Regions from separate parts of the Bacillus swezeyi genome, predicted to be linked through region 2. Evidence: predicted binding sites of a transcription regulator. Region 2 holds the regulator's gene; each other region holds the start of a gene.

Region 1 (4,278 bases), 1.8 Mb from region 2:
AAAGGATTTTTCGCTGTCGAATGTGACGCTTTGGATGAGTCAAGAAAAATAAACCTCACGTTTACCATACCCAAGCATTTTATTATTTGATAGAATAATAATAAAACGCACCAGCTTGCCTGAAGGTGCTGGCATTTGTCGTCACGAATGCGCATTTAAAAGCGCCCGGCGTTTTGCAAATGACGAAGATTCATGCGGCTGACGGCTCAGGCATCCCCGTCTGAACGCCGCTCTGACGTCTCCTCGCGTTAACGCCAAGACAAGCTGGGTTTCTAAAATATCCAACGTGAAAAGGCTGCCGCATGTTCGGCAGCATTGAATGATTGGCTGAGGCGGTGAACGTTTCCTTGTCAGTTGAAGAAAGCTTAATTGAACTTTTAAAAGGAGCCGGCTGGTTTTTTGTGCACCCGCTCTTCTACTTTATGATGGCCATGAGTCTGGCTTACGGCTATGCCCGGATCAAACGTGAAAGAAAAACTTTTCATACGCGCATTGAAGATATTTATGATGAATTCAAGTTTACATACTCAAAAGGGCTTTTGGCGGGAATTTTGCTGTCCATTGTTTCATTCGGCCTTGGGCTGTCTCTCCCGTTCGGAATGCTCATCTTAATAGCAGCGGTGACCGCAGCTGCCGCTTTAACCTTCAGACAGAGCCTGCTGTCGTCGGCTTATACGCTTGGCGTGAGCATCGTGATTGGTTTAAGCATAGATTACGCAGGTTCAGGTATGGCTGAGGCGTTTCTTCCGCAGCTGTCCCTCGCCAATTGGTCAGCCGCCGCCGTTTTGCTCGGGCTTCTTCTTTTTGCGGAAGGGATATTGGCTTACAAAACGGCTCACATCAGGACTTCCCCGGCAATTGTCATGAGCAGAAGGGGGCTTCCGATCGGACAGCAAATCGCGAGCCGCGTTTGGTTTCTGCCGTTGTTCATTCTCATTCCGGGACATGCAATCGAATCCTCTGTGCCTTGGTGGCCGGTTCTGTCTTTTAACGGAGGCGCCTTTCAATTGCTGTGGATTCCGTATTTTATCGGTTTCGGACAAAGGGTGCAGGGATCGCTTCCGAGCGAAAGCATCAAAATTACAGCGAGGCGCATAAGTGTTCTCGGGATCATGACGCTGTTGATTGCAGCCGGAAGCATATGGTGGACGCCGCTTGCAGCAGCAGCAGCAGCTGCCGCTGTGGCAGGCAGAGCCTTTTTAACATGGAAGCAGCGGGTGAACGACAATTCCGCTCCTTTCTATTTTTCAAAAAGAGATCAGGGGCTGATGGTGCTCGGCATCATTCCGAACACACCGGCTGCCGGTCTCGGCCTGCAGATCGGCGAAATTATTACGAAAGTAAACGGAATCCAAGTAAAGAATGAAGCCGATTTTTATGAAGCACTGCAAAAAAACGGCGCCTTCTTTAAGCTTGAAGTGGTCGGCTTGAACAATGAGATCCGATTTGAGCAAAGGGCTTCATACGAAGGGGAGCATCATGAGCTCGGAATCCTGTTTGTGAAAGATGAAGAACCGGCGCTTCAAGAAACTGCCGCATCTTCGGAATCTGATTAAGATGATTGTACAAAAAGCGTCTGGTTCAGGCGCTTTTTCTGTTGCCGGCCCTTGCCCGAAACGGCGAAACTTTTTGATTGTATTTTTCAAAGCGTTCAGATAGGATGGTTGATATATCTGCTTGAAGGAGAATGACATGATGAAAAAGGCTTTTCTCTCAGGGGTTGCCGTTTGTTTGATTAGTGTATTGATCTCGGTTGCAGCCGGGGATTGGGCATATCTTTACAAAATTTCCGGAGCTTGCGGCCTCGGTGCCATTCTTCTGTCGGCCTTGCTTTCAGGTGTGTTTGCCAGCGGAGGCCGATTCGGGGGAAATCATCACTCAGAAACAAAAGAACATAGAGACTCGAGCAGCAAAATGACGAATGGACTTGCCGTTTTTGGGCTGCCAAATCTGCTGGCTGCCGGAATCTCCTTCTTTTTCGCTTTTTAAAGAGGCCGTTTTCGAATAACACGGCTTTCAAATGGGTAACATAAAGAAGTGAGTGTTCAGGTTTGTCCGTTTCTTTGTTCTTTAATATAATCAAATAAGATCAAGAAACGTGAGGAGGGTTTTTGTGTTTACAAAAGCCGTTTTTGCACTAATTTTTCCTTTCTTGCTTGTCTTGTTTTTTACAAGGGTTACCTATAACCATTATGTCGGAATTGCGCTTACCGCTGCGTTATTGTTTGCTTCCTATTTAAAAGGTTATACGGAAACCTTTTTTATTGTAGGACTTGATATTGTTTCGCTTGTCGCCGGTGCGCTCTATGCAGCCAAAAAGGCGGGCGAAAAGAAGGAAGAATCATAGAAATCCCGTGGATAATTGCCGTGAAGCCCTGCTTTTGATAACAAAAAGGAGGGGTTTTTTGATAGATCGGAAAAAACGGATATGTAAAAAACACCAAAACCGAACTTTAGTTCGTATTTTTGTTTTGGATGTGTTAAAATAATAACAGGAAGATTTCGTAAAGAAACGGAGGCTTTTTTGTGAAAGACAGCTTTGAATTAGTCTCGAATTATCAGCCCCAGGGAGATCAGCCGAAAGCGATTGAACAGCTTGTGGAAGGCATTCGGGAAGGCAGAAAGCATCAGACACTTTTAGGTGCAACCGGTACGGGCAAAACGTTTACAATGTCAAACGTGATTCAGGAGGTCAATAAACCGACCCTTGTCATCGCCCATAACAAAACGCTTGCCGGACAGCTGTACAGTGAGTTTAAGGAGTTTTTCCCAAACAACGCAGTCGAGTATTTTGTAAGTTATTATGATTACTACCAGCCGGAGGCCTATGTTCCTCAGACTGATACGTTTATTGAAAAAGATGCCAGCATCAATGATGAAATAGATAAATTAAGGCACTCAGCCACATCCGCTCTGTTTGAACGCAAAGACGTCATCATCGTGGCGAGTGTCTCTTGTATATACGGTTTGGGTTCGCCGGAAGAATACAAAGAACTCGTACTTTCACTCAGAACGGAAATGGAAATTGAGCGCAATGAGCTCCTCAGAAAGCTCGTTGACATCCAATTTGCCCGAAATGACATCGATTTTCAGCGCGGCACATTCAGGGTGCGCGGCGATGTCGTCGAAATTTTTCCGGCTTCAAGGGATGAACACTGCATCCGCGTCGAGTTTTTTGGAGATGAAATCGAACGGATCAGAGAAGTGGACGCCCTCACAGGCGAGATTTTAGGGGAGCGTGACCATGTAGCGATTTTCCCTGCATCCCACTTCGTAACGCGCGAAGAGAAAATGAAAAAAGCGATCATGAATATTGAAGAAGAGCTCGAAGAACGTCTAAAGATTCTTCATGATGACGGCAAGCTTCTTGAAGCGCAGCGTCTGGAGCAGCGGACGAGATACGATCTGGAAATGATGCGGGAAATGGGATTTTGCTCAGGCATTGAAAACTATTCAAGACATTTGACGCTGCGGCAGGCAGGGGCGACTCCATATACCCTGCTCGATTATTTTCCGGATGACTTCTTGATGGTCATCGACGAGTCTCATGTCACCATTCCGCAGGTCAGGGGGATGTACAACGGAGACCAAGCCAGAAAACAGGTGCTCGTCGATCATGGATTCAGACTGCCTTCGGCTTTGGATAACCGGCCTTTGAGGTTTGAAGAGTTTGAAAAGCACATTCATAACATTGTATATGTGTCTGCCACACCCGGTCCTTATGAGCTTGATCATACCCCTGAAGTTGTTGAGCAGATCATCCGTCCGACCGGTCTGCTTGATCCAGTCATTGAGGTAAGGCCGATCGAAGGGCAGATCGATGACCTGATCGGTGAAATCAGGCAGAGAATCGAACGGAACGAGCGCGTCCTCGTCACTACTTTGACGAAAAAAATGTCCGAGGATTTGACGGATTATCTCAAGGAAGTCGGAATAAAGGTTACATATCTGCATTCCGAAATTAAAACGCTTGAACGGATCGAAATCATCCGCGACCTGCGCCTGGGCAAGCATGACGTTCTCATCGGCATCAACCTGCTGCGGGAAGGGCTCGACATCCCTGAAGTTTCACTTGTCGCGATATTGGATGCGGATAAAGAAGGCTTTCTCCGCTCTGAACGTTCCTTAATTCAGACGATCGGCCGGGCAGCAAGAAATGCCGAAGGCCGGGTAATTATGTACGCGGACAAAATCACCAACTCCATGGAAATCGCGCTCAATGAAACGAAACGCCGCCGCGAACAGCAGGAAGCGTTTAACAAGAAACACGGCATTACA
Region 2 (4,278 bases):
GAAAGAGCGGTCTAAATCTCCGTCAAGGGAAATATCATTGGAATCATAAAGCACGATTAAACGGCCGAGGTTTAGGTGGCCTGCAAGTGAAGCCGCTTCCGATGAGATTCCTTCCATTAAATCCCCGTCACCGCAAATACTGTATGTATAATGGTCAACGACACGATATTCGCTGCGATTGTAAGTTTCTGCAAGATGGCGTTCTGCAAGCGCCATTCCGACAGCCATTCCGATTCCTTGACCGAGCGGGCCTGTCGTCGCATCAACGCCAGGAGTATGTCCGAATTCAGGATGACCTGGTGTTTTGCTGCCCCATTGGCGGAAATTCTTTAGATCTTCCATCGATACATCATACCCGCTTAAATGAAGCATGCTGTACAGCAGCATTGAACCATGTCCGGCAGATAACACAAATCGGTCTCTGTTAAACCAGCTTGGGTTTTCAGGGTTTACATTCATCATTTTTGTCCAAAGCGAATAAGCCATCGGAGCAGCCCCCATCGGCATGCCTGGGTGGCCGGATTTTGCCTTTTCAATGGCGTCTATGGATAGTGTCCGTATCGTTGCGACAGATTTTAATTCAATCGTTTTCATTTTTATCCCCTTCCTGTATGTACTCTACTTTCTTATCATAAATCTACCCATCAGTTTTCACAACCATTTCAGCTCAGAAAGCGTCTGAAAAATGGTGGTTGATCTCGTTATGCTCCTTTTATTTCAATATTATACACAAAAAGGGAATACGATATTGACGTATTCCCTAAAATTAATGAAGGCGGCGGTTTTTTTCCTTTTTGAGCTTTTCCGGCGTCACATCATTGCCTTCCGGATCTACGATTGTCACATTTTTCAGCGTGTTTTTCATAGATGCGCGGACACCATTCAAATATTCCTGGCGCAGCTTCTGCTGTTCTGCTTTTTCTTCCTCCGTCAAAGAGCCGGTTTTTGATTTTTTCGCAAGCTCATTGATTCTGGCTATTTTTTCTTTGGAAATCATAATATGCTCCTTTGATTTGTTTATCATTCATACTACTAAATTCGCTCTCGTTTGACAACAAATGAATCCGGCTGGCTGCTCTTATACTCCTGATAGCGGCGGTGTACGGTAGCTTTCGATATGCTGTAGCCAAAGCCCCTTAAAACGGCTGCAATCTCTGCAAACGTCAGCTTGTTTTCCCTGAGCCGAATGATTTCTGAAAGCGGGGCTTCAATCCGCTCCCTCCCGTTTCCTTCATGTTGGTTTTTTAGATTCCTTTCCGGGCGGTAGCCGTTTTCGACCGCTTTCTTCATCCCTCTTTTAATCTTAAGATTATGTATTTTCCGCTGGTATTCTTCCACGATGCCGACGATTTCCAAAACCATTGAGTCGGCCTCGGAAAGTTCCAGCTGTCCCCTGTGTGCGAGTGTATAAATTCGAACCCCTTCTTTATATAAGCAGTGAAGGAGGGCTATTTTGGCGTTTCCTCTTCCAAGCCTTGTATCATCCTGGATCAATACAGCATCCACTTCTGATCTTTTTATTTCATCAAGCAAATCGAATACACCGTCCCGGTCCATTTCATATCCGCTCGCCTGTTCGGAAATGACTTTTACAACGGTCATGCCGTGTTCGGCTGCAAGTGATGCAAGCTCCTCTTCCTGCCGTTTTAAGGAGGTTTCCTGCTGCTCCTTCGTCGTGCTCACCCTGGTGTATATAATCGCGTTCATGGAAATCCCCTCATCCTTCTTACTCTACTTCTGCAAGCTGATATCGGTCAGAATGCTGCTTTGTTACCGGCAGAATCAGAACATCGCCGGGTTTGATGACAGATGTCGGCAGATCGTTTTTGTCGGCAACCCACTCAATGAATTTTTGCTTGTCAGCGGACTTGCCGCCCTCGATGTGGTCGGCAATCTCCCATAAAGTATCTCCTTCTTGAACTTCTATTTTAACATATTGCTTGCTTTCCTCCATCTTTCCGGCAAAAGACAAAAACAGAACACAGAAGCTGATCACAGCAGTAAACAGACTGACGAAAATCAATGATTCCCTATTCAAATCTATCACCCCAAACAGAATATTTGTTCGCTTTTTGTGCTTTCAGTATACATACGAACAAATGTTTCTGTCAATTGTTTTTTTCGAACCTATGTTTGTACTTCGAGGAAAAACATGCTATAATCTACCTAAAATCGACGTTTTGAGGTGCAGATCATGACGAAGCTATCAAAAAGACAACTTGATATATTGCGTTTCATTAAAGAAGAAGTGAAGCGCAAAGGCTACCCGCCTTCCGTCAGGGAAATCGGCGAAGCGGTCGGCCTGGCATCAAGTTCTACCGTACACGGCCACTTGGCAAGACTTGAGACAAAGGGGCTGATCAGAAGAGACCCGACGAAGCCGAGAGCGATCGAAATCCTGGATACCGAAGAAGAGATTCACATTCCGAAAAACCAGGTTGTCAACGTTCCCGTCATTGGAAAGGTAACGGCCGGGATGCCGATTACTGCCGTCGAAAATATCGAGGAGTACTTTCCGCTCCCTGACCGCCTGGCTCCGCCGGATGAACATGTTTTCATGCTCGAGATTATGGGGGAAAGCATGATTGATGCAGGGATACTGGATAAAGATTATGTAATTGTAAAGCAGCAGAGTACCGCAATCAATGGAGATATCGTCGTGGCCATGACCGAAGATGACGAAGCGACAGTCAAGCGGTTTTTCAAAGAAGAGACCCATATCCGCCTCCAGCCGGAAAATCCGACGATGGAGCCCATTATCCTGCAGAATGTGATCATTCTCGGCAAGGTGATCGGCGTTTTCCGAACCGTTCATTAATCATGGGGCTTACTCAGAACCGCCGGGAAACCGGCGGCTTTTTTTGATCAAAGCTATGTTAACTAATAATGTTGATTTTAAATATATAGCAGGATTTTTATGAAAAACCCTGCTATAACTACAACATTTAACTAATTATGTTCAACTATTGTGATTTGTTCCTGTTTTTATATTCATAAATATCCTGAATATTAAGTAAGAAAATCCAGAAAACCCTAATATCCCTATTAAAATCATTAGAGGGAATTGGTCTGAGAATATCATCCCTAAAACAAACAACATAAAACAAACCAACGCTCCTATAAGGTGAAATATTATATTTTTTTTATCCAAAGTGGTACCATCTCTTTTCTCGCTTGTTATTTTATAATTCATACGTTCTCAAAGAATAATAAGTTTTATTAATCGGAATTAAACAACAATCTACAAGCATTTAGTAGTAGATGCATTATCATTTCGATGACTAACAATATCTAAGAATTGAAACCAACTCAAATAATGGTCAAGGTATTTTGTTGCCACACCATTAAATCGTTGTATCCAACCTTCTAAACGACTGTGGTAATTATTAACATTTTGGATGTGATAAAGACCCTTGACACGCTCCGTTCTATCCGATTTAAACCGATAATGTTCTAATCCTTTGCTTTTGGCATAGGCAGAAAAAACCCTCCAGCGCAAAGCGTGTTGTCAAAAGTTAATTTAGAGCCAATAGCCTTATCTAATTGAGATTTGACAATCCGGCCTTTTCCAAGCACCCCGGAATAAGCGGCTTTTTGGCAGTCTCTTGCGATTAAAACACAAACTTGTTCGTGGCTAATACCACGAAACTTAGATGAACCTCCACGCTTACGAGGTTTGCGTCCTTCTATGTTTCTTTTACCTTTTTCAGAGTAAAGGAAATATGTTTTATCCATCTCTACAATCCCTGAAAATGTATCAAAGTCCATTTGTTTAATAGCAGACAATACTTTGTGTCTCCAATAAAATAGAGTGACATAATGAACATTACCAATAAGGTCTGCTGATTTTCGAAGAGAATAACCTTCTAACATACATTTAATGAAGTCTAACCATCTATCTGGCTTATGAGTACGGTATAGCGTAGTAGACATTACATCAGTAAATGTCTTTTTGCAATTTTTACAAGGTATCGTTGGCGTTCAACTTCTTTTAGTCCCATTTTCACTTTATACTTACCGAAACGCACAACTTGCTTAGAAGAGCAACGTACACAATTATAGCCATTTTTATTTTTCCGTTCTGTTACTTCTTGAAAAACAGGTCCACTGTTTGAAAAGGATGATAGAGAATTGATAAAGAATTCTTTTAAGCGGTGTTGTTCTGCTGAATTTAACTTTTTAATTTCTTCAATCAGTTCTCTTAACGTCATTATAATCCCTCCAAACAGATGTCTTTTATCATAATATAGAATATTTGTTTGTTTTTATCAAAAAACA
Region 3 (4,278 bases), 870 kb from region 2:
AATCCGGTCATACCGCCCCCGATAATCGCGACATCTGTCTTCACGTCTTCCTTTAGTTCCGGAAATGAAGGAAGATTCGTACTGTCTCTCCAAAACGATTCAGGTGAATTCGGCAGTTTTTGTTCATTGTTTGCCACAAAGTTCCCTCCAAAGTTGGTTTTGTTCTTAAATTTTCCATTTGTGAAATATTCATACACCGGAAAAGGCTCGTCATAAAAAACGTTATGTTTCATAAAATAATAAGGTTTAATCGTGAAGGAGGAATTGTTTTGAGCAAGCAACAGAAAAAAGTACTGCCTCCACAGCACCAGACCCAGCAGCCCGGTCTGGAATATTTGATGGATCCCCGCCCTGTTTTCGACAGGCCGAAATTGGAGAAAAAGCTGGCGGGGAAAACGGCGATTATTACGGGAGGAGACAGCGGAATCGGCCGGGCGGTGGCCGTTTTGTTTGCAAAGGAAGGCGCAAACGTGGTCATCGTTTATTTAAATGAGCACCGTGATGCAGAGGAGACAAAAGGATATGTGGAAAGAGAGGGGGTCCGGTGCTTGCTGATTGCCGGAGATATCGGGGACGAGGCTTTTTGCAATGAGGTGGTCAGCCGGACGAAGGAAGCATTTCCGAGCATCGATATTTTGGTCAATAATGCGGCTGAACAGCATCCGCAAAAAGGAATCGAAAAGATCACGAGCCACCAGCTGATCAGGACGTTTCAAACCAACATTTTTGCAATGTTTTATTTAACAAAAGCCGTCCTGCCTCATCTGAAAAAAGGCAGCTCGATTATCAATACGACGTCCATTACCGCATATGCCGGGAATGAAAGGCTGATCGATTATTCGTCGACAAAAGGAGCGATTACATCATTTACGCGTTCGCTTGCATTGTCGCTCGTTGATCAGGGCATCCGCGTCAACGGAGTGGCTCCTGGGCCGATTTGGACGCCTCTTATCCCTTCGACATTTACGGAGAGAGAAGTCGAGGTATTCGGTTCAACAACGCCGATGGGGCGTCCGGGGCAGCCGGTTGAAGTAGCGCCGAGCTACCTGTTTCTGGCCAGTGAAGATTCATCTTACATGACCGGCCAAGTGCTTCATGTCAATGGCGGGACGATCATTAATGGTTAAAAAGGCCGGGGCTCTATGCACTTGACCTTTTACCGCACATAAAAAAGCCAATCCTGTCGGGATTGGCCGTTATGCGTGCAATTTCATCGCAGTATATTCTGTTGAAAGCTCAAGGAAAGATTGTTTATCTCCTTTGTCTAATGCTTCATTGATCTTGTCACTCAGCATGTTCAAACGCCGTTTAAACAACGATTCATCAAGGACCATTTGAATGTAGATATCCATGATGGTTACATCAAGTTCTTTTACCTTTTGGGTGTTGCGGGACTTCATGAGCTCAGCGTACGACTTTTTCTCTTTCATAAAGATTCCCCCTGATGCCTTTTTTATAGTATATGGATTACGCACCAAAAAATCAATAAGTATTTATAATTTTTAGATAATTATTCAAAGAAGCTTGTTTATGAGAGTGAAAGTTTGTATATTTGGACAAAAAAACGCAATTTTGCCCGGATAAAAAATAAAAATGGAATTTTAAAAACATATTTTCAAATTAATTGGAAAAAATCCTGTCGTTTTGTAAAGGATAATGTTAGATTAATAGTATAAATTTACTAAATGGCTAGGAGGATCATGAAGATGAGTACAGAGGATATGACAAAGGATTCTTATGAAGTAAACAGTTCGACAATGGCCGTTCTGCCTCTGGGAGAGGGTGAAAAGCCCGCTTCAAAAATTCTTGAAACCGAAAGGACATTCCGGGTCAATATGAGGCCTTTTCAAATCATAGAAAGAAGCTGCCGCTATTTCGGTTCAAGCTATGCCGGAAGAAAAGCGGGCACATATGAAGTGATTAAAGTTTCCCATAAACCGCCGATTATGGTCGATCATTCAACCAATATTTTTCTTTTTCCCACATTCTCCTCAACGAGGCCTCAGTGCGGGTGGCTTTCCCATGCACATGTTCACGAATTTTGCGCGGCAAAATATGACAATACATTCGTCACTTTTGTAAATGGGGAAACATTAGAGCTGCCTGTATCCATCACATCTTTCGAAAATCAGGTTTACCGCACGGCGTGGCTGAGAACCAAATTTCTTGATCGGATCGAAGGCAGCGCCATGCAAAAGAAACAGGAATTTATGCTGTATCCGAAAGAAGACCGGAACCAGCTGATATATGAATTCATCCTCAGAGAGCTGAAAAAACGCTACTGATCAGGCTTTCGCCGCGAATAAATAGTGCTCTAAAAGGGCGGCGACCTGGTTGCGGATGCGGGGATTAAAGTAATTGTGCTCTTCTTCGTATCCTTCATATATAAAGGAATACATCGTAAACGCTTCGTCCCGGGACACTTCATGAACTTTGACTTTTCGTCTCCGTAAATCGTTTTTTACGTTGTATAAATCGCGCTGGGCAAGCTTCAACGCCTGCTCAATCAGGCGGAGATAAGGGTCTTTCAGCTTAAACGGACCTTGCTGGATGTTGCCGAGATCTTTATTTAAAATGCTGATGGTCATCGGAAGGTAAATAGCCTTTTCAATCGTGTCCCTGACATCTGAGGGAATTCTTGTCATGGCTTTTCTCCTCTTTTCTTTTCAGTGGTAAGGAACATTTGTTCTATTTGTATTTTACACGATAGGCCGTTCTTTTATCAAGAACCGGGAAAAAATGACTAAAAAGATCAGGTTGATTCAGACTAAGACAGAAACATCCGGAGACGGATGATTTAAAGTTTTTGCTTGAACGTGTAGAATAGAAGTAGACAACCGCCTGAGGAGAATAAATGTTGGAGCAATTATTCAGTTATTTTACAGAAGAGAATTTAACAGACTTTTTTCAGAGCTATCGGGCTTTTGGTCCTTTTGCAGCCATACTGCTGCCGTTCATTGAAGCACTGCTCCCATTTTTGCCGCTGATCGTGTTTGTGATCGCCAATGTGAATTCGTTCGGTTTGTGGCAGGGATTCATTTTCACTTGGATCGGAGCATCTGCGGGCTCGATAGCCGTCTTCCTTTTTATCCGCCATTTTGGCCAGCAAAAAGCTCTGGGGTTTATACGGAGGCATCAATCTGTGAAAAAGCTGATGATCTGGGTCGAAAAACGAGGCTTTGGTCCTTTGTTTCTGCTGCTTTGTTTTCCATTCACACCTTCTGCGGCAGTGAATGTTGTGGCAGGCCTTTCAAGAATCAGCCTACTGCCTTTTACACTTGCGGTGCTTTGCGGAAAGTTCGTCATGATTTTTATAGTAAGCTTTATCGGACATGACCTGATGGCGCTCTTCACACAGCCTTTAAGAACAGCCGGGGTCATTATCGTCATTTTGATTTTATGGTACGCCGGAAAACGGGTTGAACACCGTCTGAACGTGAAATTCAGCCAGAGAGAGAATGACTAGGGGGACATAGAAGTGAAAAAGCGTTTTTGGGTCATAGCCGGAGTACTTTTAATCATCATTGGAATTCAGGTGAAAAACGCCGTTTTTATTGAATATAAAGTGGAAGGAGTCAGCATGAATCCAACCTTTCAGGAGGGCAATGAGCTTTTGATCAATCGGTTCGCCCATCATTTTAAGACGATCGGCAGATTTGATATCGTGCTGTTTAAAGGGCCTGAAAAGGATATATTCATTAAACGGGTCATCGGACTTCCGGGTGAAACCCTCAGATATGAAGATGATCAGCTTTATATTGATGAAAAAAAAGTCAAAGAGCCTTATTTGGATGATTTAAAATCCGTGACAGCAGGGGGAGATCTGACCGGGGATTTTACATTGAAAGAAGTGACGGGGGAGGAGAAAGTTCCCGAAAATCACTATTTTGTCCTTGGAGATAACAGAATCCACAGCTTTGACAGCCGCCATTTCGGCTTTGTGTCGGATCAGGACATTGTCGGAATTGTGACGGAAAGAATCGATAAGAAGTGAGCAGGCGGCTCAAAAAGGGGAGGAAATGTCCACCCCTTTTTACAACCGTCCATCATTTCCAAGGGACTGCCTTGGGGCAAACACCCCAATAAGACGACTGAACAAAAGGCAGGAAGCTGGAAATAAAATTGAAAGCAAATGGCTGTAGGCAGAAAAAGCGGCTGGTTGATGTGAAAAAAGAAAAAGGCCATAAATCAAATAGTGGCGATGATATTTCGATCAGGCATAGCCTTCGTTGATTTAAAAGCTCCCTCAAAGGAATAAACTCCACATTGATAAATTAA

What was found. Region 2 encodes LexA, which represses DNA repair genes until DNA is damaged. Its sites were predicted from a motif close to CGAACATATGTTCG; they were not measured.
Region 1: uvrB (excinuclease ABC subunit UvrB) is a predicted target of LexA. The motif match lies at 2,448-2,461, and genes of this name have one in related genera.
Region 3: RBH91_RS06100 (YhjD family protein) is a predicted target of LexA. The motif match lies at 2,677-2,690, and genes of this name have one in related genera.

What each region holds. Positions count from the first base shown of each region.
Region 1 covers NZ_CP133085.1:3,904,106-3,908,383, reverse strand. Annotated here, with positions in the region: gene swrA (swarming motility protein SwrAA) at 1-52, shown strand, start outside; gene RBH91_RS19600 (PDZ domain-containing protein) at 348-1,556, shown strand; gene RBH91_RS19595 (DUF5316 domain-containing protein) at 1,696-1,989, shown strand; gene RBH91_RS19590 (CsbA family protein) at 2,114-2,347, shown strand; gene uvrB (excinuclease ABC subunit UvrB) at 2,527-4,278, shown strand, end outside.
Region 2 covers NZ_CP133085.1:2,145,686-2,149,963, reverse strand. Annotated here, with positions in the region: gene tkt (transketolase) at 1-594, opposite strand, end outside; gene RBH91_RS10805 (DUF896 domain-containing protein) at 767-997, opposite strand; gene RBH91_RS10800 (YneB family resolvase-like protein) at 1,033-1,707, opposite strand; gene yneA (cell division suppressor protein YneA) at 1,727-2,038, opposite strand; gene lexA (transcriptional repressor LexA) at 2,195-2,818, shown strand; partial or broken gene RBH91_RS10785 (IS1595 family transposase) at 3,183-4,211, opposite strand.
Region 3 covers NZ_CP133085.1:1,271,286-1,275,563, forward strand. Annotated here, with positions in the region: gene RBH91_RS06080 (FAD-dependent oxidoreductase) at 1-137, opposite strand, end outside; gene RBH91_RS06085 (SDR family oxidoreductase) at 270-1,127, shown strand; gene RBH91_RS06090 (IDEAL domain-containing protein) at 1,197-1,430, opposite strand; gene RBH91_RS06095 (competence protein ComK) at 1,707-2,285, shown strand; gene RBH91_RS06100 (YhjD family protein) at 2,286-2,645, opposite strand; gene RBH91_RS06105 (TVP38/TMEM64 family protein) at 2,855-3,466, shown strand; gene lepB (signal peptidase I) at 3,479-3,994, shown strand.